3 regions of the Streptomyces sp. NPDC023838 genome follow, and region 1 is predicted to be linked to each of the others. Evidence: riboswitches for the same ligand, from Rfam matches in the RefSeq annotation. Region 1 holds a riboswitch; each other region holds the start of a gene.
What was found. Region 1 has a riboswitch for cobalamin ahead of AB0G17_RS32495 ((2Fe-2S) ferredoxin domain-containing protein). Riboswitches for the same ligand answer to the same signal wherever they lie in the genome.

Region 1 (7,538 bases):
CTGCTGCATGGGGTCACGTATGCCCGCTCGGGCTTCTGGTGCCCGTACGCGCGGCGCGGCGCACCGCAGGGGTTCAGACGCGGCAGCTGCTCCTATATCACCCTGGAGGCGGGCTGGATTCTCCGCCAGCTCGGACGGGGCTGCCCAAGACCGTCCTCGACACGAGGGGAGGAGCGACGAGTACTCCACGAGCGTCGGCAGCGACACCGTCTTGAACGGTGTCGCTGCCAGTCGCAAGCAAGCGGGCCCAGCAGTATCCGGCCGTACAAGCCCGGACTAGGACCTGTCCGCCCGATCATCTGACTGTCTGACTGGTGGCTCGTTGTGTCAGGCATGGGGCGGGGTGACTCGACGGATGCCGGGTGGGAACGGCTGCGTCCGTTTCTGCCGGTCAGTAGCGGGTGTTGTGGCCGGTGGCGGGATCACCGGCAGGTGATCGACGGGATTCTGCACACGGTGCGGACCGGAGTGCACTGGCGGGATCTGCCCGAGCGATCGGGCCCTGGAAGACGGTCCATGAACGCCACCGGCTGTGGTCGGCCGACGGCACGGGGTGGGCTCACCAGCAAGCCTGAGCTGAGCGCCGTGTTCGGCGACTGTCGCGAGTGAGGCTGCCCTGTCCGGTCCCGGCAGCGAAGCGGCGTTCGTTCAGCGCCGCGACTGTGCCGTTGTCCTTGGCTGGTGACGGTCTGTGAGGCGTGGTGCATTCCGGGGAGGTGCTCGGGGGTTGCTGGCTCGGCGCTGGCATGATCTTCGGTCATGGGAGACTGGTTGATGCAGGCAGGTCACGGGGTGCGGTTCGAATGGGGTCCTGCCGGTGCGGCTCTTCTTGCGAAGGACGCTGCCTGCCTTGTCGTGGTCGACGTGCTGTCGTTCACCACGTCGGTGACGGTCGCGGTGGAGTCGGGGACTCAGGTGTTTCCCTACCGCTGGAGGGATGAGACCGCAGTGGTATTCGCTGACGAGCTGGATGCCAGCCTGGCTGTGGGGCGGAGCAAGGCCACCGAGACGTCACCGTGGTCGCTGTCACCGGCCGCATTGCGACGTGCCCCCTTCACGCCTCGGCTGGTGCTCCCCTCGCCCAACGGATCCACCATCGCCGCGGCGGCCGGGGGCTCGATGGTGGTTGCTGTATCGCTGCGGAACTCGGCCGCCGTCGGCCGTTGGCTGGCCGACCGGGGCTATGGAACGGCCGAGCGACCGGTTGTGGTGATCGCCTCGGGTGAGCGCTGGCCCGACGGCAGCCTCAGGGCGGCGCTTGAAGATCTGCTCGGCGCCGGAGCTGTGATCGCCGCTCTGCGCCGATGTGGCCGGGACCGGCTCTCGCCGGAAGCAGCCATGGCGGCCGCGGTCTTTGACGGTGTGCCGAACGTCGGTGTCGCTGTCGCGGACTGTTCCTCGGGACGCGAACTCATCGCGTGGGGCTATGGCGACGACGTCGCCATCGCAACTGAGCTGGATGCCTGCGAAGTTGTCCCCGTCCTCACCGGCGGAGCGTTCACTGCCGCTGAGTAGGCGGGGCCGGGTATTCCACGAGGCGTGGCCTCCTGGAATACCCGGCCCGGCTCCAGCATGTCGCGGTCGCCGGCAACAGACTTCTCCGGATCAGGCCAACGCCCTCTCCGGCGGCGAACGCGGGCGTGTTCGGGTCGCCCAGCCCGGTGGGACGATGGTGACGCGCGACCCTCCGACGTGCGACGATGCCCGACGACAAGGCGACGCGGAACGAGGAAGCCGGTGGAATTCCGGCGCGGTCCCGCCACTGTGACCGGCGAGCGAATCCCGAACAGACCACTACCCGCAGGCGGGTGGGAAGGACGGGGCAAGCGACGACCCGGGAGCCAGGAGACTCACGTCGTCGCCTCCTTGACGAAACCGGGGCGGATCTCCCCGGAGAAGGAGCGTGAGCCGTCATGGCGGAGCAGCGACCACAAGGCGGCGCCGGACGTACTCCAGCCGACTCGGCCCCGTGCCGAATCGTGGTGTGCAGGGACTGCTGCTGCGGGAGCCCGAAGGTGACTGGAGTCGACCACGCCCAGCAGAAGGCGCGCCTCGCGGAGAACGCGCCCGTACGTGTCTCCGCCTGCCTCGACGTCTGCGAACAGGCCAACGTGATCGTCGTCCAGCCCTCCCGTGCCGGACGCGTCGCCGGTGCCCGCCCGGTCTGGCTCGGTCTGGTCAACGACCCCGCCGCCACGGACGACATCGCCGCCTGGGTCCAGGCCGGCGGCCCCGGCATCGCGCCCTGCCCCGACATCCTCGACCTCTACGCCTTCACCCCACGCCGAAGGGCGCGGTGAGGTGCTGAGCCGCCCAGCCTTGGCGCTCGCGCCTGCACGGCGGCCGGCCCATCGCGGGTACCGGAGACCGCCGGGCGGTCCCGACTATGATCACCACCCGGTGAGCGAACGGCGTTCGCCACCTCGTCGACTCAGGGAGAACGGGAACCGTGGCCAAGCCTGTACGTGCCGCAATAGGGGACACCTGGATCAGGTGCAGCTTCTGCCAGGGCGATGCGTTCCGGGACCGTGAGGTGAAACTCAACAGCTCCGGGGCGGAGTTCATGAACCTCGGCTGGGCGAACGAGTCGGCGACCGGACTTATCTGCTGGAACTGCGGATATGTCCTCCTGTTCGCGAACAAGAGCCTCAAGCTGTACAAGGTGGAGAAAGACAAGAGGTGACCCGCGCCCGGCGCCTGGTCTCCGCGAGCGCCGAACTCGTCCAGGGCCAGGCGCCGGAGTTGCCCCAATGGGTGATCAACCAGATGTCTGCGGTGCTTGTGCCGAGATGGGCGGCGGTCCTTCGGCTTGCGACGGCATGACAGGCCGATCCATTTCAGCGTCATCAGCACATGCTGGGTCGACGCGCGGATCGGGAGTCCGCCTCCTTCCAGGAGTTGGCGGCCTTCCTAGACGGCAGTTGAGCGACGCGGCGGTGGTTGCGGCGGGGGCGTCGGGTGCCGTCGTCGCGGCCCTTGGCCTCTTCCTCTAGCAGGATCCGGACGACCTCGGCCGGGTCCCATCGCTGGGATCTCGCGGTGGCGAGGATCTCGGGGGCGGGCTTGCGCAGATAAGGAAACCGCATCCGCTTGAGCATGGCCTCCAGCTCGGGCGGGCTCGGCGGCGCCGCAGGCGGTGGAGGCACCGACCCCGACCCCGGCCCAGGCACCGGCCCAGGCACCGGCCCAGGTACCGGCCCAGGCACCGGCCCAGGTACCGGCTCAGGCACCGGCTCAGGCACCGACCCGGCCCAGGCAACGGCACCGGCGCCGGCGCGGGAACGACTTTGGCAGGGCGAGCTACCCGACCCGACCCCACCACCCGATAGCACCTGAAGGCGCCCCGGGGAGCTGCCAGAGGCGCGTGGGTGACCTCCTGGGGCCTCGCGGCGGTGAATGTGCCCGGCGACGACCCGCCATCAGGCGAACCCCACTCCGTGCAGGAGTGGCAGGATGGCTGTGCTTCAACGATGGAGGGGGTGTGCGCCGTGGGGAGCGCAGGACCTGACGTGCCAGAACGTGTCGCGGCTGCCGAGCGTTGCGCGGCAGTTGCGGGTTTCGGGTTCAGCTGTGCTCCTGAGGTGGGCCGTTTGCTCAGGCTGGCTGCCGCCTCGAAACCGGGCGGTGTCATGGCGGAAAGCGGAACCGGATGCGGGGTAGGAGCCGCGTGGTTGCACAGCGGGCTGATTGGCGACGCCCGCCTGTTCACCGTGGAACGCGACCAGGATCTGGCACGTAGGGCGGCCGGGGTCTTCGCTGATGACGACCGCGTGCGTGTCCTCACGGGGGACTGGCGGCTGCTCGAAAGGCACGCGCCCTTCGACGTCTTCTTCTGCGACGGCGGAGGCAAACGCGACGACCCTCAACTGGTCGTCGAGTTGCTCGCTCCTGGGGGTGTTCTCGTACTGGACGACTTCACACCCTCGTCCGGCTGGCCACCTCGGTACGCCGGCGCAGTGGACGAGCTGCGGGTGTTCTACCTCACCCATCCGGCACTGCACGCCACCGAAGTGCTGACCACACCCACCGAGTCAGCCGTCCTGGCCGTACGCCGCTCGTAGCCGCTGCTTCCACGCGGCACCATCCGCGCCAACGCGCGGCTCGGAGGCGGCGGCCAGTGACCACTTCACGTTCATGTGTCCATTCTTGCGACGCGGTTGGCAGCGTCTATCCGTACCCGTACTCATGTGAGTCCGGGAGGCCGCCCCGCGCGGGGCGGCCGTGGTGGGGGTGCGACGGTGGTTGCAGAACCCCTGCTCGCCTGATCGTCGCGGGCAGTCCCCGACCGTACCTACGACGAGCACACGCACCTCCTGGCCTCGAACCTGGCCCACATCAGCGATGCCGCCCGCCGCGCCGTTCAGACCGGTGGCGCAGTCGTGATCTGGTAGGGCCGCCCGGCCGCCCAACTCGACACCCACGGTTACGACTTCACCGTTGAGCACCGGGAAGCCGGTCCCGGTGGCAGTCAGCGGCTGACTTCCATCGCCGCCGCTGTCGCCAGGGCACAGGACGACCGGGCCGGATGTGGCCCGGTCGCCCCGTGTGCTGTGGGGGAGTGGTCACCGGGCCGGTTTCGGCAGCGAGCAGGTGGCCTGGGCTGTCTTGGCCGGGTCGCTCTCCGAGCGGGCGGTGAGGATGACGGCGCCCGTGCGTTCGGCGCCCGGCTTCGCGGTGACGGCGACGTCGACGGGGACGGAGGTGCCGGCGGCCGCGGCGGCGAGGCGGTTGGGGAGCCAGGCCGACCAGCCGCGTTGCGAGGTGGTGGCGGTCAGGCGGTAGATGTCGGAGGACAGGTGCGGCTGGTTGTTCGGGTCGGGCTGCCCGGTGTTGGTGAGGTTGAAGGTACACACGGCCCGGCCTGTGGCGGGCGCGCTCGTGACGGAGCCCTTGCCGAGGGCGACTGCTGGGGTCTGCGGGCCGACTCCGTCCAGGGACTTGATGCCGATGTCGTAGGAGAGCACGCCGGTGGCGTCACGTCGCACGTTGAGGACGTAGAAGTGCAGCCGGTTGGCCTCGTCGACGTACTCGTACGAGCTGCCGGAGTCGGCCCCCGCGTGGAAGAGCGCGTCGCTGAGCTGCCGGTAGTCCCCCATCGTGATCTTCTGCGGAGTGCCGTCGGGGCGGGTGAAGTCCACCAGGCCGATGTCTTCGGGGTGGGCGTCGACCACCCAGGCGAACGGCGCGTTGTCGGCGTTCTTGGTCTTGCTGAGGAGGACACCGCTGTCCGGTGTGAAGGAGTCCATGCCCATGCGGTCGACGACCTCGACGGTGTAGTTGTCGTAGCCGCCGCCGTCGCACAGCGGGTCGGTGGCCCGGTCGCAGGCCGGTGACAGGTCGCGGGCCATGGTGATGTTGACGCCGGTGAGCCCTTTCTCTCCCGGCGGGGCGGAGCGGGCGGTGACGCGGGCGACGACGGGGCCGGAGTCCTTGAGGGCGTCGCGGTCCAGGCGCAGGATGTTCCTCTCGTCGACCATGCCGAGTTTGAGCTTGTCGCGCAGGACGTGCTGGGCGCCCATGGAGCCGCCCGCGGTGGCGGGTATCTGCCAGCGCGTGTGCGGCCCGCCGGGGCCGTTGAACGTGCCGCGCGAGAGCATGCCCCAGATGCCGGTGTAGGAGCGGCTGAGCGGTGTCCCGTAGGGGTTGTTGTAGTTGTCGCCGATGCCCAGGATGTGGCTGAGCTCATGGGCGAAGGTGGCCATGCCGGAGCTCTCGGCCTGGATGGAGGAGCCGTTGGCGGCGTTGGGCCAGATACGGGCTGCCGCCTGCCAGGACGTCCACGGCACGTAGCGGGTCCGTGCCGCGTTCTGTCCGGAGGCGATGGGGGACGGGGGTCCCCAGGCGACCGGCACGTCCTGGGCGGAGGCGAACTTCATCGGCCCGAACTCCTGCCAGGCGGAGGACTCGTCCACTCCGGCGGTGAGGTAGAAGACGAAGTCGAACTCGCCGGCTTTGCCGGCGCCCACGTCGGCGACCCAGGCTCGCTTGCCGTCGGCGCGGATGTCCTTGCCGCAGGTTTCGCCCACGGGACAGGCGCCGGGGTTCATGCCGGGCTCGATGCCGTACTGGTAGGACTTGCCCGGCATGCGGTAGGCGCCGAAGGCGGTCAGGCCGACGCCGAAGCGGCCGCCGGAATCCTCCATCCAGTACTCGTTGATGGTGTGGCCGTGGTTGAGGGCGCCGGGCTTGTTGAGGAAGTCCTCGTAGAACTTGGGGAGTTGGGCGCGGGGAATGCCGGACGCGCTGGGCAGTGGATTGCCGAACTTGGCGGCGCCGGCGGGCTTGGTGACCGAGAACTCCTCGTCGGAGTAGTCCAGCAGTACGAGAGCGCCTTTGAACTTGCGCCGGGTGGGCCGGCGGTCGGGGTTCGCCCAGTCGGTGCCCGGGACGGAGCGGTATTCGGCCCAGGTCATGTCGTCGGGGTTGCGCCAGTGCTGAGGGTCGACCGGCTTGACGAGGGGCGGGCCCCAGGGCGCGGCATCCGGCGTCGCCAGGGCAGGCCCGGCCGCGACAGCCGCGACGACGCCGAGGAGCAGGATGACGACACTGAGCCGACGTGGTCGACGCCGTCGACGTAGTCGGGCTGGGCGTCTGCGGTGCACGAACATGGCTCACCTCTTGCCTGGAGTCATCAAGGTCACGGTGTGTGGTGAATGACAGGGCAGTGAATGGCGCGTCCATGACAAGCGAGACGAACTGTGGTGCGGGTGTGTCCCCGTGCCACGGTAGAGCCGTGGACAGGCATGACGCCAGAGTGCCTGCGCGCCCCTGGCCGGTCGGTCGCCGAAGGCGCGCCATCGCGGCCGGAAACCACCTGCCGGGCGGAGGGAGCTCCGCGAAGCGGTCACGGCGTGCACGAATTCGCCGCGGGCGGATCTGCCCGAGGCCGCCCTTCGCGCAGAAAGTGCCTCCATGTGGACCGACAGAACCCCTCGACAAGGTTCATCGTCCCTGCTCAGAAGGCACTTTCGCAGACCGCCCGTGGCGCTCAACTGTCCGCCAGGGCCGCGCGCGCAGCGGCGTGTGCGCGTAGAAGACGAAGACGGCCGCCGACAAGACCACGGTGACAACACCGGTCGGTGCTCTGCGAAACGCCCCGCCACAGGGGCTCGGCGAGGCAGTCATGAAGTGTCAGATACTCAAGACCATCGATGTGTCTGAGCCATCCGGTACCGGTCACACCGGCCCGCTCTGTGTGTGGGCCGATCACCACACCGTGGGCGAGGTCACGGTCCTCGACCCCGCCACACTCACCGCCGGCGGCACCGGTATCAACATCAGTGAGAACCTGCGCCGCTGCTCGTACAAAGCAGCACCCCGCGGTTCAGGTCTCGCACACGGGCTGGGACCAATCCGGGCAGCCCGGGACCACGGCAGGACCACTGGCCGGCGATGCGAGAACCAGGCATTGAAACGGCAGGGAGAGCAGGATTGCTCGAGGAGAGCAGAGCCTTCGGGAGGTGCGGCGCCAGGGCCACCAGGGGCACGGAGCACCAGGGGCAGCGATGCGGCGGCCCGTGAGCTCCATCGGCTCGCCG
Region 2 (7,538 bases), on a different contig from region 1:
CGGGCCCCGGGCCGGTCCCGCCCGGTGTGGTGCCGGCGGCCGGCGGCCCGGGCTCCGCGCCGGTCCCGCCCAACGTGATCCAGCACTCCTCGATCAGGGTCCGCCCGCGCTCGTCGGCGCGCCGCAGGAGCTCCTCGTACGCCGCGTCGGCCGACAGCCCCGCCTGCCCCATGAGTACGCCCTTGGCCCGCTCCAGAACGGCCGTCGTCGCGGCCGCTTCCGCCATCTCGGCGATCTCCGAACGCAGCCTGGCCACCACGCGCGCCAGAGCCTCCACGTCGGGTGCGGCAGCCTCGCCGGGCAGCACCGAGTCGCTGTTCATACCCCGAGCATGTCATCCGGGCCCCGGTCCCGGCGCCGGTTTCTCCAGCTCTTGATCCTCAGCCCGCAGAGAAACGTTTTTTGTCCAATCCCTCAGGTCACGGGTTCCGGTGCCGGTACGGGCCCGGGTACCGGCCCCGGCTGAGGGTGCGGCTCGGGGCGCGGTGCCGGCGGCGGCTGGGGATCGGGCTCGGGTTGCGGTGGCGCCGGAGGCACCGGATCCGGGCCGCCGGGGGCCGGTACGGGACCGGGGACCGGCCCGGGGGACGGCCCCGGGCCCGGGCCGGGTGCCGGAGTGGGACTGGGCGGCACCGGGTCGTTGGGCGGAGTGCCCATCGCGGCTGCCGCGTCGGGAGCGGGCACCAGGCTGTCCTCAATGGGCGGCGGCCGCGGTGGTTCGGGTGCCGGTTCATCGTCCGGCGCCGGTTTCGGTGCGGGCCGCGGAGCCCGGGGATCTCCCGGCCAGGGGTGCGTGGGCGGCGCCGGATGCGGGTTGCCCGGGTCCGGGGGGAACGGATGGGTGGGTGGACCGGCTTTCGGATTCGTCATGATGCACGTCCGTATGCACGTCTGCGTGTGCGCCTGCACATATATATGCACGTATGTCTGTATGTATGTCCGTTTTCACGGCTGGTGGATCGCGAGGTGACCGGCAGCGGGTGCGCCTCGCCCGCAGCGTCGCCCTCCTTCAATCTTCTCCCTCCCCGCGCACCGAAGCACGTCCGTGCCGGGGTCCTCCTGGTCACGGGCTGTGGTCGCGGCTGTCCCGTGGCGCGAGGGCCGCGAGGGCGTGCGTAGACCAGGACGGGGCGTCGGCCGCAGGTCCGCCGCAGCTCGCCGCAGACCCGGCATGCGCGTTCCGACGAAAAAAACTACGCCCCAAAACGACTTCCACGAAAGGGAGTTGATACATACGGTCGCCTTTGTCAGTTGGGACGACAACGTCAAGAAGGGACACCATGAACCAGAACCTTCGGGCGGCGGCCGCCACGGCGGCGCTTGTCACCGGGCTCCTCGCGGCGGGCGGCACCGCCCACGCGGCCGGACGCATCGACGCACAGCACCTCGCCGCGCACATCGACAAGGCGGTCGCCGCCGAGCAGGAGAGCGGCACGACCACGGGCGGGCCCATCCTGGGTGTGATCAACAGCCCCGCAGGCACCGAAGCCTCGTACTCCTGACAGGGCGGAGGTACGCACCGTGGACCAGCCGGGGGAAGAGCGCGTCGCTTGGTGTCCCAGTGGGGAAAGCGGCCGTCCGGAATCCGTTGTTCTGGGCGTCAGATCGGGGGAGAACGACCAGGTCGTCTATCTGGACGAGCCGGTGCCGGCATCGCAGGTCCTGCCCGCCATCCCCGAGGGCATCGCGCCCCACCGGATACTCCGGTTCGCCTCGCACTGCGTGTCCGGCTGTGCCAACCGGGTCGGCGACGACTGCGGTCTGATCCAGCGCATCCAGACCCTGCCGTCGTCCGGCGTGGCGGCAGCCGTGCCACGGTGCCATCTCCGTCCGCGCTGCAAGTGGTGGAACCAGGCGGGGGTGGACGCCTGCCACCGGTGCCCCGCCGTCGCCACGCTCAACTCTCCCGACGACGAGCTCGCCGTACTCGTCGCGGATCCCTCCACCACCGTGGAGCAGTTGGAGCACTGGATCGCCGCGGCCGAGTAGGACGAGCAGGAGTGACCCGCACGACTGACGAGCAGGACTGACGCGCACGACTGACGGGCTCACCAATCGATCGCCTGGCAGCGTCCGCAGATACGCTCCCAGCCTGGCGATCGCCGACGGGTTGCGCGGGCTCTCGACCAGGTCGGCGTAGTCGAGGACGAAGATGCGCCGGTGCTTGACGGCGGAGACGTTGCGCAGCGGGGCATAGGACAGGAGGAACTTCTTCTTCTCCTCGGCGCTCACATCTCCGTAGTCGCAGATGACGATGGTGTCCGGGTCGCGCTCGACGACGCTCTCCCAGCCGACGGTGGTCCAGGAGTCCGCCACGTCGTGCATGACGTTGACGCCTCCGGCCTCGGTGATGATCTGCTCCGGTGCGGCATAGCGGCCGGAGGTGAAGGGCGTGTCCCGGCCGCTGTCGTAGAGGAAGACCGACGGACGGTCGGCTCCGTTGGGCGCCTTCGCCCGCACGTCGGCGATCTGCTTCTTGAAGTCCTGGATCAGCGCGGCGGCCCGCTTCTCGACGCCGAACAACCTGCCGAGGTTGGTGAGGTCGGCGTAGAGGGCGTCCAGTGGCGGCATGATGCCGCGCGAGGACGACGTGCGGCCGTTGTGGCAGGACTCGGTGAGGACGTACGAGGCGACGCCGAGCTTCTTGAGCGCGTCGGGGGTGAAGCCTCCGTCCTCACGGAATCCGTAGTTCCAGCCGGCGAAGACCAGATCGGCGCGGGCGTCGAGGACGTTCTCCTTGGTGAGCTGGTCCTTGGACAGCCATGTCACCTTGTCGTAGCCGCCCTTCCAGGGCAGACCGCCGATGTCCCCCTTGTCGTCGGGCATGGCGAAACCAGCCATGCGGTCCTCCAGGCCGAGGGCGAACATCAGCTCGGTGATACCGACGTCATTGGTGACGACGCGTTCGGGGACCTTGTCGTACGTCACCTGGCGGCCGCAGTTGGTGAGGGTGACCGGCGATGACTTGGCGTCCCCGGACCCGGACGACTCGACCGTGGCACCACAACCGGTGGCGGCCACGGCCAGGCAGAGGGCGGTGGCGAGCAGCTTGCGCATGGGGATCCTCAGGTGGTGGGCGGGAGCAGGTCGAACAGGAGCTGGAGGGCGCCGGTTCCTGGATGGCGTACGCGGTGCGCGCGCACGCCGAACACCGACGCCAGCAGTGCGGGTTCAAGGACCTCGTGCGGCGGACCGCTGGCCGCGATCCGGCCGCCGTCGATGACGTACAGGACATCGCAGTGTGCGGCGGCGAGGTTGAGGTCGTGCAGGGCGGCCAGCACGGTCAGGCCGCTGTCGCGGACCAGCGTGAGGACGTCCAACTGGTGGGCGATGTCGAGGTGGTTGGTGGGTTCGTCGAGGACCAGCACCTGGGGTTGCTGGGCGAGTGCGCGGGCGATGAGGGCCCGCTGTTTCTCGCCGCCGGACAGGCTCAGGAAGCCCCGGTCGGCGAGATGGGCGACGCCCGTCCGCGTCATCGCCCGTGCGCAGATCTCCCGGTCCGATGCGGCCGTACGGTCGCGGTGCGGCAGCCGCCCCATGGCGACCACCTCGGCCACCGTGAAGTCGAAGTCGGCGGACGACTCCTGCGGCAGCGCGGCCAGGACGCGGGCGGCGGCCCGGGGGCGCATGGCGTGCAGAGCCTCGCCGTCCAGCCGTATGGTTCCCCGGGCCGGGCGCAGCGCCCGGTACACACTGCGCAGCAGGGTCGACTTCCCGCTGCCGTTGGGCCCGACGAGTCCGACGAACGCCCCGGTGTCCACGGCGAGCCGGACGTCCTCGACCAGCCGGGCCCCGGCGGCCTCGATCGTCACCTCGTCGATGTCGAGCCGCATCCTCAGCTCCCCCCGAACGCGTAGCCGCCGCGCCGCATCAGCAGCAGGAACGCGGGAACCCCGACCACCGCGGTGATCACGCCGACCGGCAGCTCGGCCGGGGCCAGCAGTAGCCGCGACAGCACGTCCGCCCACACCAGCAGCACCGCTCCGGCGAGCGGCGCCACGGCGAGCACCCGCCGGTGGTCGGCGCCGACCAGCATCCTGACGACGTGCGGCACCATCAGTCCGACGAACCCGATGGCCCCGCTGACCGCGACGACGGCTCCCGTGACGGCGGCCGTGACCAGGAACAACTCCCTGCGCAGCCGGGCCGGTTGGACGCCGAGGGCGGCCGCGGTCTCGTCGCCCATGGCGAGGGCGTTGAGCGCTTCGGCGCGCCACCGCAGCCACGTCCATCCGCCCGCCACGGTCACCGCGGCGATGGGGACCTGCGCCCAGGTCGCGCCGCCCAGACTGCCCAGCAGCCACATCATCGCCGACCGGGCCGCCTCGCCCCGGGCCGCACCGAACACCATGACCGTGGTGAGGGCCTCGAAGCCGTACGCCAGTGCCGTCCCCGTCAGGATCAGCCGCAGTGGGGTGAGCCCGCGGGGTGAGCGGGCCACGGCGTACACCAGCGCCATGGCCGCAAGCGCCGAGGCGAACGCCGACACCGACAGCGCCCACACCCCCAGCCCCGCGAACGCCCCCAGCAGGATGACGGCGTTGGCGCCCACCGCCGCACCCGAGGAGATGCCCAGGACGAACGGGTCGGCCAGCGCGTTGCGGACCATCGCCTGCACGGCGACACCGACCGCCGCGAGCCCGGCCCCGACGACGGCGCCGAGCAGGACCCGGGGCAGCCGGATCTCCCAGACGATGGTGTACGCGGCCGCGTCACGCGCGTGCACGGTTCCGCCGGTGAGCCCGGCCCACAGAAAGCGCGGCACGTGCCCCCAGCCGACCCCGGCGGCGCCAAGTCCCACGCCGCACATGAGTGACAGCAGGAGCACCAGTCCCAGCGCCAGGCTGAGCGGCAGCACGGGTATCCGGCCGGGGGCAGTCCTTCGGTGCACGGGCGGGGCCGTCCTTCGCATGGGCCGCCTGCTGAAGACAGAGCAGGAGACAGCCCGTACGGCCGCACCGGCCGCGCGGCCCCCTCTCGCAGTCCACGGCGAGCAGTCAACGGATCGCTGGACCCCTCGCGGGCGATCGGGCTCGCGCGACGGACCCCAGGGTCGCCGCGCACACCGTTGCGGGTCAGCGCCGGACTCTCACCGGACTTCCCCCACGGGAGGCAAGGCGAGCCTAACAAACCGCTCTCCAGGGCCGCCCGGGCCTACCGCCCTTGCCCGTCCCCGTACTCCTGCCCACGAGCCGTGGGGTGACGAATCCCGAGCGAGGACGCCCGGTGGCCGCCGGCTACTCGGCAATCGCGGTGCGGTAGATCCACTGGTAGACCCGCAGTGATCCCTCGGCGGTGTCCTGGTGCCGCTGGGTGGCCTCGAAGTGTTCGTAGCCGCCCCTGAACGGCACCTTCACCTCGGCGTCCGGCTCGGTGATCGTCACGATGCGGTCCGGCAGGTCATCCGGGCCGCCCTCAAGCACAGCCCTCGCAGCATTCGACACAGCCAGCTCCTTTGCGGGTCATTGCACGGCGGAGTGACTTCTTCCCCGGTCGTACACGGAACCACGGCCCCGAACTCCCAAATCCCTCCGCTGGACGAATGCCCGGCGTCGAGTAACGGGCGAGTTGTCACCCTCCCCCTGTCGGAGCGCACTGGCGTCCGGGTGACAAGTCGAACACCTTCGCCCCGAGGCCCGGCCATTTCGGCAAGCCTGCCAGGACCATTCCATGGGCACATTCCCCATGCCCTTGCGGCACGCGCCGAATTGGCCGCCATAGCCCAGGGCCGCGACAGAAGACCGAGTCAACCGGAGGTCATCATCGGCATGTCACACATCACCAGGCGCCTCGGCATGGCCGGTGCGGTACTGACAGCGGTGGCCGTCGCCGCCTCGTCGACCGGGGCGGGCTCGGCGGTGGCCGGGACGGCGTGTTTTGACCGCGCGAGAGAGCCCTACACCTCTCAGGTCGACAGTCATCTGCACTTCCGCCCGTTCGGTGGCCCGGCGATCGGGTTCGACGAACTCACCGGCTACCTGCACAAGAGCGGTGTCCGGCACGCCAGCATGTACGGCATCGGGCAGATGCTGCCGGTGAACTCCCCCTGCACGTACTACCTGGACTGCCCCGGCACATCCGTCGCGCCCAGCATGAAGAACGACTTCGCCAACGCCGAGAATTACGTGGCGGCGAAGCCCAAGGACCCCGAACTCGCCGTCTCCATGACCTTTATGGATCTGAATCACCCGGAGACCATCCCGCCGGGCATCGCGCTGTACGACAAGGAGTTCCCAGGGGTTTTCCGGTGGGCGGGAGAGGTGAACCTCGTCAAGCAGGCGCTGTTCCCCAACCACCACACCGCCGCGACGAGCGAGAACATCAAGAACTGGGCACCGTTCATGAAGGTGCTACGGAACCGCGGGATCCCGATCACCATCCACTCGGACCTCGGGAACAACGCGGAGCAGACCAAGTATCTCCATCTGATGGAGGAGACGCTTCACCGGTATCCGGCGAACAAGATCGTGTGGGCACACATGGGGCTCTCCAAGGAGCTCACCACCATGGATCCCGACCGGCACATCGGGATCATGAAGAGACTCCTGGACAAGTACCCCCGCCTCACACTGGACCTCAGCTGGCGGGTCCTGGAAGACAACTACTTCAGCAAGCCGGGAGTACGGCAGAAGTACGCCACGTTCTTCGACCGGTATCCGACCAGGGCCATTCCCGGCACCGACTTCGTGGCCTCGCGCGACAAGGACTACCACGTCTACGAGCAAGAACTCGAAGTCACCAGCCGGATCAACAAGGCTTTGAACGACCGGGCCTTCCGTGACATCGCCCTCGGAGAGAACTACTACCGGCTGCTCAGCCTCCACGAGAGCGCGCCGCAGGTATGCAGGGCAACGTGACGGACATACCCCGGGGCGAACGCCCCCTACTGCCACCACGTCTGAGCGCCGCAGTCGGCGAGCTCCACCGACTGCGGCGCTTCAGTCACCGGCGGCCCCCCGAGCCATCGGGCTCGCTCATCGAGTGCAGCTGGGCGAACTCCTCGGCGAGCATCCCCATCATGACGAGATCACGGTGTCGGCCGGCCAGGAACACGTGATCGCGGAGGCGACCCTCCTCGACGAAACCGAGCCGCCGGTGTAGCGCCAGCGATGCCTCGTTGTGGGCGAAGATCCGCGCTGCGCACTTGTGATAGCGCCGCTCGGCGAACATGAAGCGCAGCAGCATCACCACCGCTTCCGCCGCATATCCCTTGCCCCGGTGATCGGCGCCGATGGTGACGCCGTACTCGAACCACCCCGCACGCGGGTCCGCCTGGTGTGAGCCGACAGCACCCACCGTGTCGCCGGTCTCGACGGCTTCGATCGCCAGCCCGAAACAGTCGCCATCGGACTTGGCAGCAGCCTGTTCCCTGGCCCAGTCACGGAAACTCTCGGCGGAGCGGGGCGGGTTCAGCAGGTCACCCAACCGCTCCTCGTCCTCGGCGAAGCGCATGAACGCGGCCCAGTCGTCGGGCTCGATACCGCGCAGGCGTATCCGGCCGCCGGTCCAGAACGATGTCATCCCCTATTCGATCACGC
Region 3 (7,538 bases), on a different contig from region 1:
GACCCCTCGACCCCGTACGTCCCGGGGCGCAGCGAGGCCAGGCAGCGGGTCAGGGCGATCCGCCCCGGCGCCGTGGCGTGGACGGTGAGCTCGGGGTCGGCGGGCAGCGGGCGGCCGGGCGACGCCCTGAGGGCCGCGTCGCTCGCGTACCGTCCGGCGGCCACCGCTGCCGCGCCGACGCCGATGAGTGTGGTGACGGCCGCTGCCGTCGCTGTAGCCGGGCGCACCCTTCCAGTGTCGGCAGAACGCGGCGGCACGGCCAGTGGGCGGGGCCCACTGGGGCACCCGCCGGGCCGCGGGGCGTCACTTCTGTCCGTATCCCCGGAACTGTTCGGCCGCCCGGTCGAGGTCGGCGGCCGAGAGCAGGGAGGGGGTGCGGCCGGGCACGGAGGAGGCGGCGAGCCAGAGGCGGCACATCCACTCCAGCTGGGCGGTGCGGTCGTACGCCCGGGAAAGCGTGGTGCCGTACGTGATCGTCCCGTGGTTCTGGAGGAGGCAGCCGGTGCGGCCGTCGAGGGCGTGGAGCATGTTCCGCGCCAGTTCCTCGGTCCCGTACAGCGCGTAGGGCGCGACCCGGACCGGGCCGCCGAGCGTGGCGGTCATGTAGTGGACCGGCGGGAGCTCGGTGACCAGGGTGGAGACGGCCGTGGCGTGCACGGCGTGGGTGTGGACGACGGCCCGGGCGTCGGTGTTCCTGTATACGGCCAGGTGCATGGGCAGCTCGCTGGTGGGGCGCAGCGTGCCGGTCACCTGGTGGCCGGTGAGGTCGACGGCGACGGTGTCGCCGGGGCCGAGGCGTTCGTAGGGGACCCCGGTGGGGGTGACCAGGACCAGGTCCCCGACGCGTACGGAGACGTTGCCCGAGGTCCCCACGACCAGGCCTTCCTCGGCGGTGCGGCGCGCGATGGCGGTCAGCTCGGCCCAGGCCGAGGCGATCGCCGCGGAGTCGTTCGGCTCTCCCATGGGGGCGATCCTCGCAGGCTCCGCGCCCGGGGCGGCGGAGTGAGCGGTATCTCGTCAATGGCGCCTCTGTGGCCGGTATGCCCGGCTTGTCAGTGAACGACCACACGAGAAACCGGCTGGATACACCGTGAAGTCCGACCCAGTTCACCTTCCGTTCATCCAGGTTGCTTACGTTCGTACAGCCACTGACGTCGAACGATTGACTGGGTAAATGGAACACATCACGCTGCTGCTCGCCATTGTGGTCGTGACAGCTCTAGTGTTCGATTTCACGAACGGTTTCCATGACACCGCCAACGCGATGGCCACGACCATCTCGACCGGCGCCCTGAAGCCCAAAGCGGCGGTCGCCATGTCCGCCGCGCTCAACCTGGTCGGCGCGTTCCTGTCAGTGGAGGTCGCCAAGACGATCTCCGGCGGGATCATCAACGAAAAGGGCATCAGAACAGAGGTGATCTTCGCGGCGCTCGTCGGCGCGATCCTCTGGAACCTGGTGACCTGGCTGCTCGGCCTGCCGTCCAGCTCCTCCCACGCCCTGTTCGGCGGTCTGATCGGCGCGGCCGTGATGTCGGCCGGCTGGTCCTCGGTGAACGGCTCGACCGTCGTCACCAAGGTGCTGCTCCCCGCCGTCGCCGCCCCGATCGTCGCGGGCGTCGCCTCGATGCTGGCCACCCGTCTGACGTACCGGATCAACCGGAACGTCGACCCGGCCGCCGAGAAGGCCACCGCCAAGGGCTACCGGGCCGGGCAGATCGCCTCCGCCGGTCTCGTCTCGCTCGCCCACGGCACCAACGACGCGCAGAAGACCATGGGCATCATCACGCTCGCCCTGGTCGCCGGCGGTGTGCTGCACCCGGGCGCCAACCCCCCGATGTGGGTCATCGTCTCGGCCGGCATGGCCATCGCCATGGGCACCTACCTCGGCGGCTGGCGCATCATCCGCACCATGGGCAAGGGCCTGACCGAGCTGGCGCCGCCGCAGGGCTTCGCCGCCCAGTCCGGTGCCGCGACCGTCATCCTGGCCTCCTCGCACCTCGGCTTCTCGCTCTCCACCACCCAGGTCTGCTCCGGCTCCGTCATGGGCGCCGGCCTCGGCCGCAAGGGCGGTGTGGTCCGCTGGTCCACCGCGAGCCGCATGTTCATCGCCTGGGGCCTGACCCTGCCTGCCGCGGGGCTGGTCGGCGCCGGCGCCGAGTTCCTCACCGGCCAGGGCACCTGGGGAGTCGTCCTCGTGGCGCTCCTGCTGATCGCGGGCTCCGGCTTCATCTGGAAGCTGTCGCGCCGCGAGCCGGTCGACCACCACGACGTCACCGCCACGGCCACCGAGACCCCGGCCGAGCCCGCGGGCGTCGTGACCACCGCGATGGCCGCCGTCACCCCGCCCCCGACCGCCGCCGCCGTGGCCGCCGACCTGACGGCCACCATCCCGGCGCCGGCCCCGGTGGCCCCCGCCGACCCGGCCCGCCCGGCCACCGTCTGACCCGGCCGCGCACCCCTAAGGAATCGTCATGCACATCGACTGGGCAGCTCTCGGCACCGTCTTCGGTGTCAGCCTCATCGTCACCGTCGGCCTGGTGGGCCTGTTCACCGTCGGGATCGTCGGCCTCAGCAAGCAGCAGTCCGCCACGGCCGGCAAGGGCAACGTCGCCGTGGCCCGCACCACCGCCTACCTCTGCTTCGCGCTCTGCGCGGCGGCCGTCGCGTACGGCATCAATCTGATCGTCGCCAAGTAGTCCGGCGAGCAGCCCGCGCACAGCGCCCCACGCACCCCAGAACCGCCCTCCGGCCCCGCCGGGGGGCGGTTCCCTGTGTGCCTGCGCACACTCTCCCGTCGCAGGTCAGCAGTGAGTTGACGGGCGTTCCCGGGCATGGTGGACTGCCCGAGCCATTTACGGCGGCAGAAGAGGAAGCCGGTGCGAATCCGGCGCGGTCCCGCCACTGTCATCGGGGAATCATCCCCGTGAGCCAGGAACTCTCACCGCCGGTCGACGTCGTACCAGGGCGCGGACACCCTGAGTGAGGACATACCGCCATGCGCGCCTGCCTGTTGCCGGCACCCCCCGGAAGTACCAGAGCCCTTCTCGGCGTTGCGGCGGGCTGACCCCATGCGTGCCGATCGCACTTTCGCGTACGGCGCCACCGCCGGTCTCCTCGGCGACCTCCTCCTCGGCGACCCCCGCCGCGGGCACCCGGTCGCCGCGTTCGGCCGTGCCGCGGCCGCCGTGGAGCGCGCGCTGTGGCGCGACCACCGGGGCTGGGGCGCGCTGCACACCGCCGTGTGCGCCGGAGGCGCCGCTAGCGCCGCGCTGCTCGCCACCCGTGCCGTACGACGCCGACCCGCCGCCTCCGTGGCGCTGAGCGCCGCCGCCACCTGGGCCGTCGTGGGCGGCACTTCACTGGGCCGGGAGGCCCGCGCGATCGGCGCGGCCCTGGAGGCCGGGAACGTCGAGGCGGCCCGCGCACGTCTGCCCCATCTGTGCGGACGCGACCCGCAGTCCCTGGACGCGCCCGGCATCGCGCGCGCGGTCGTCGAGTCCGTCGCCGAGAACACCTCGGACGCCGTCGTGGGCGCGCTGGTGTGGGGGGCGCTCGCGGGAGTGCCGGGTCTGGTCGCGTTCCGTGCGGTCAACACGCTGGACGCGATGGTCGGCCACCGCTCGCCGCGCCATCTGCGGTACGGATGGGCCTCGGCGCGCCTGGACGACGTGGCGGGCTGGCCGGGCGCCCGGCTCACCGCCGCGCTCGCGGTGGTCGCCGGAGGTAATCCGCGCGCCGCCACGCGCGCGTGGCGGACCGACGCTCGCAAACACCCCAGCCCCAACGCCGGCCCCGTCGAGGCGTCGTTCGCGGGCGCGCTGGGCGTACGGCTCGGCGGCACGCTCTCGTACGGCGGCCGCGTCGAGCACCGGCCCGTCCTGAACGGGGGCGGCCGGGCGGTGGAAGTCCCCGACATCGAGCGGGCGGTGCGGCTGTCGCGCCGGGTGGGCTGGCTGGCGCTGGGCGTGGCGATCGCGGTGAGGAAGGTACGAACATGAGCGGCGGACTGCTGGTCGCGGGCACCACCTCGGACGCCGGGAAGAGCGTCGTCACCGCCGGGATCTGCCGGTGGCTGGTGCGTCAGGGCGTGAAGGTCGCGCCGTTCAAGGGACAGAACATGTCCCTCAACTCGTTCGTCACGCGCGAGGGCGCCGAGATCGGGCGCGCGCAGGCGATGCAGGCGCAGGCGGCGCGCGTCGAGCCGTCCGCGCTGATGAACCCCGTGCTGCTCAAGCCGGGGAGCGATCGGTCGAGCCAGGTCGTACTCATGGGCAAGCCGGTCGGCGAACTGAGCGCCAGCGGCTACCACGGCGGGCGCCAGGAGGCGCTTCTCGGCACCGTCGTGGACTGCCTGGAGCGGCTGCGGGGCACATATGACGCCGTGATCTGCGAGGGGGCGGGCAGTCCGGCCGAGATCAACCTGCGGCGTACCGACATCGTCAACATGGGCGTCGCGCGCGCCGCGAAGCTGCCGGTGGTGGTGGTCGGCGACATCGACCGGGGCGGGGTGTTCGCCTCGTTCTTCGGGACGACGGCGCTGCTGAGCCCCGAGGACCAGGCACTGGTCGCCGGGTACATCGTCAACAAGTTCCGGGGCGACGTCTCGCTGCTCGAACCCGGCATCGACATGCTGCGCGGGCTCACCGGGCGCCACACGTACGGGATCCTGCCGTTCGCGCACGGGCTCGGCATCGACGAGGAGGACGGCATGGGGGTCCCCCCTGCTCGAGGAAGTTCGAGAGCTCGGGGGAGGGTGTCGTTGCGGGGCGCCGTGCGCGAGTCCGTGGTGGCGCCGCCGGTCGGCGAGGACGTGCTGCGGGTCGCGGTCTGCGCGGTGCCGCTGATGTCGAACTTCACCGACGTCGACGCCCTCGCCGCCGAACCGGGCGTGATCGTACGGTTCGTGGACCGGCCCGAGGAACTGGCCGACGCGGATCTGGTCGTCGTGCCGGGAACCCGGGGCACGGTCCGGGCGTTGGAATGGCTGAGGGAACGGGGGCTGGCGCGGGAGCTGGCGCGCAGGGCGGCCGAGGGGCGTCCGGTGCTGGGGATCTGCGGCGGGTTCCAGGTGCTCGGAGAGCACATCGAGGACGAGGTCGAGTCACGGGCGGGTTCCGTGGCGGGGCTCGGACTGCTGCCCGTACGGGTGCGGTTCGCGGCCGAGAAGACACTTGCACGGCCGACCGGCGAGGCGCTGGGCGAGCCCGTGGAGGGATACGAGATCCACCACGGCGTCGCCGAAGTGCTGGGCGGGGAAGCCTTTCTGGACGGATGCCGGGTCGGTGCGGTCTGGGGCACGCACTGGCACGGATCACTTGAGAGCGACGGATTCAGGCGACGGTTCCTGGAGCGGGTCGCGAGCGCCGCCGGACGGCGTTTCGTGCCCGCCCCGGACACGTCGTTCGGCGCGCTGCGCGAAGAGCAGCTGGACCGCCTCGGCGACCTCATCGAAGAACACGCGGACACGGACGCGCTCATGCGGCTCATCGAGCAGGGCGCGCCCGCCGGACTTCCCTTCATCGCACCTGGAGCACCCGCATGAGCACTGTGCTGTTGTTGTCGACCGCCGACACGGATCTGCTGGCGGCCCGGGCCTCCGGGGCGCCCTTCCGGATCGGCAACCCGACCCGTATCGACGTGGCCGAGGAGCTGCCCGCGCTCATCGAGGGCGCGTCGGTGGCCGTCGTGCGCCTGCTGGGCGGCAAGCGCGCCTGGGAGGACGGGCTGGCGGCCCTGAAGGCGTCCGGCGTCCCGACGGTGCTGCTCGGCGGCGAGTCGGTGCCGGACGCGGAGCTGATGGCCGAGTCGTCGGTCCCGGCCGGCGTGGTCGCCGAGGCACTGCGCTATCTGGTCGAGGGCGGACCGGGCAACCTCGTGGAGCTGTCCCGGTTCCTCTCCGACACCGTGCTCCTGACCGGCGTGGGCTTCGCCGAGCCGGAGAAGATGCCCGAGTGGGGCGTGCACGGCACGCGCGCGTACGTGGAGGGCCGCCCCACGGTGGGCGTGCTCTTCTACCGCGCCCACGAGCTCTCCGGCAACACCGCCTTCGTCGACGTGCTGTGCGACCGCATCGAAGCCCAGGGCGCCAACGCGCTCGCGGTGTACGTGGGTTCGCTGCGCGGCGCCGACCCGGCGCTCTACGAGACGCTGGGCCGGGCGGACGCGCTGATCGCCACCGTCCTCGCGGCGGGCGGCACCACCGCGTCGCAGGCCAGCGCGGGCGGCGACGAGGAGGCGTGGGACATCGGCGCCCTGGCCGACCTGAACGTGCCGGTGCTGCAAGGGCTCTGCCTCACCTCGTCCAAGGCGGCATGGGAGGCGTCGGACGCCGCCCTCTCCCCCATGGACGCGGCGATGCAGGTCGCCATCCCCGAGTTCGACGGCCGGCTGATCACCGTCCCCTTCTCCTTCAAGGAGCAGGGCCCGGACGACGTGCCGGTGTACGTGGCCGACCCCGAGCGGGCCTCCCGGGTCGCCGGAATCGCGGTGCGCCACGCCCGCCTGAAGCACAAGCCGAACGCGGAGAAGAAGCTCGCCCTGGTCTTCACCGCGTACCCGACCAAGCACTCCCGCGTCGGCAACGCGGTGGGCCTGGACACGCCCGCCTCCGCCGTGCGCGTCCTGGACGCGCTGCGCGACGCCGGTTACGTGGTGGAGGGCCACCCGGACAACGGCGACGAGCTGATCCACCGCCTGATCAACGCGGGCGGCCACGACGTGGAGTGGCTCACCGAGGAGCAGCTGGCGGCCGCCCCCGCGCGCGTGCCGCTCGCCGACTACCGCGCCTGGTTCGAGAAGCTGGAGCCGGAGCTGCGCGACGGCATGCTGGAGCACTGGGGCGAGCCCCCGGGCCAGTTGTACGTGGACGGCGACGAGATCGTGCTCGCCTCCCTCCAGTTCGGCAACGTCGTCGTGATGATCCAGCCGCCGCGCGGCTTCGGCGAGAACCCGATCGCGATCTACCACGACCCCGACATGCCGCCGTCGCACCACTACATGGCGGCGTACCGGTGGCTGGAGAACAGTTTCGGCGCCGACGCGATCGTCCACATGGGCAAGCACGGCACCATGGAGTGGCTGCCCGGCAAGGGCCTGGGCCTCTCCTCCGGCTGCGGCCCGGACGCGGTCCTGGGCGATCTGCCGCTGGTCTACCCGTTCATCGTCAACGACCCGGGCGAGGGCACGCAGGCCAAGCGGCGCGGCCACGCCACGGTCGTGGACCACCTGGTCCCGCCGATGGCCCGCGCCGACACCTACGGCGACCTGGCCAAACTGGAGCAACTCCTCGACGAGTACGCGCTGGTGAGCGACCTCGACCCGACGAAGGCCCCGGCGGTGCGCGCGCAGATCTGGACGCTGGTGAAGGCCGCCGAACTCCACCACGACCTGCACATCGACGAGCAGCCGGACGACGGCGACTTCGACGAGTTCGTCATGCACATCGACGGCTATCTCTGCGAGATCAAGGACGTCCAGATCCGCGACGGACTCCACATCCTCGGCGGCGGCCCCGAGGCCGAGCCCCGGGTCAACCTGGT

Region 2: linked by a shared signal. The riboswitch ahead of AB0G17_RS11315 (iron ABC transporter permease) and the one ahead of AB0G17_RS32495 ((2Fe-2S) ferredoxin domain-containing protein) in region 1 are both predicted to bind cobalamin.
Region 3: linked by a shared signal. The riboswitch ahead of AB0G17_RS29880 (cobalamin biosynthesis protein) and the one ahead of AB0G17_RS32495 ((2Fe-2S) ferredoxin domain-containing protein) in region 1 are both predicted to bind cobalamin.

Annotation. Positions count from the first base shown of each region.
Region 1 is NZ_JBFAAD010000040.1:52,365-59,902, forward strand. Features, by position in the region: partial or broken gene AB0G17_RS32485 (transposase) at 334-557, shown strand; gene AB0G17_RS32490 (2-phosphosulfolactate phosphatase) at 760-1,515, shown strand; cobalamin riboswitch at 1,674-1,873, shown strand; gene AB0G17_RS32495 ((2Fe-2S) ferredoxin domain-containing protein) at 1,914-2,300, shown strand; gene AB0G17_RS32500 (hypothetical protein) at 2,450-2,683, shown strand; gene AB0G17_RS32505 (hypothetical protein) at 2,847-3,146, opposite strand; gene AB0G17_RS32510 (class I SAM-dependent methyltransferase) at 3,471-4,061, shown strand; gene AB0G17_RS32515 (M6 family metalloprotease domain-containing protein) at 4,563-6,608, opposite strand.
Region 2 is NZ_JBFAAD010000007.1:85,257-92,794, forward strand. Features, by position in the region: gene AB0G17_RS11295 (SpoIIE family protein phosphatase) at 1-322, opposite strand, end outside; gene AB0G17_RS11300 (hypothetical protein) at 1,281-1,502, shown strand; partial or broken gene AB0G17_RS11305 (ABC transporter substrate-binding protein) at 2,068-3,057, opposite strand; gene AB0G17_RS11310 (ABC transporter ATP-binding protein) at 3,066-3,833, opposite strand; gene AB0G17_RS11315 (iron ABC transporter permease) at 3,836-4,891, opposite strand; cobalamin riboswitch at 5,001-5,133, opposite strand; gene AB0G17_RS11320 (DUF5988 family protein) at 5,238-5,444, opposite strand; gene AB0G17_RS11325 (amidohydrolase family protein) at 5,769-6,857, shown strand; gene AB0G17_RS11330 (GNAT family protein) at 6,943-7,521, opposite strand.
Region 3 is NZ_JBFAAD010000032.1:64,785-72,322, forward strand. Features, by position in the region: gene AB0G17_RS29860 (hypothetical protein) at 1-227, opposite strand, end outside; gene AB0G17_RS29865 (class II aldolase/adducin family protein) at 304-963, opposite strand; gene AB0G17_RS29870 (inorganic phosphate transporter) at 1,175-2,443, shown strand; gene AB0G17_RS29875 (hypothetical protein) at 2,472-2,696, shown strand; cobalamin riboswitch at 2,819-2,961, shown strand; gene AB0G17_RS29880 (cobalamin biosynthesis protein) at 3,069-3,998, shown strand; gene AB0G17_RS29885 (cobyric acid synthase) at 3,995-5,542, shown strand; gene cobN (cobaltochelatase subunit CobN) at 5,539-7,538, shown strand, end outside.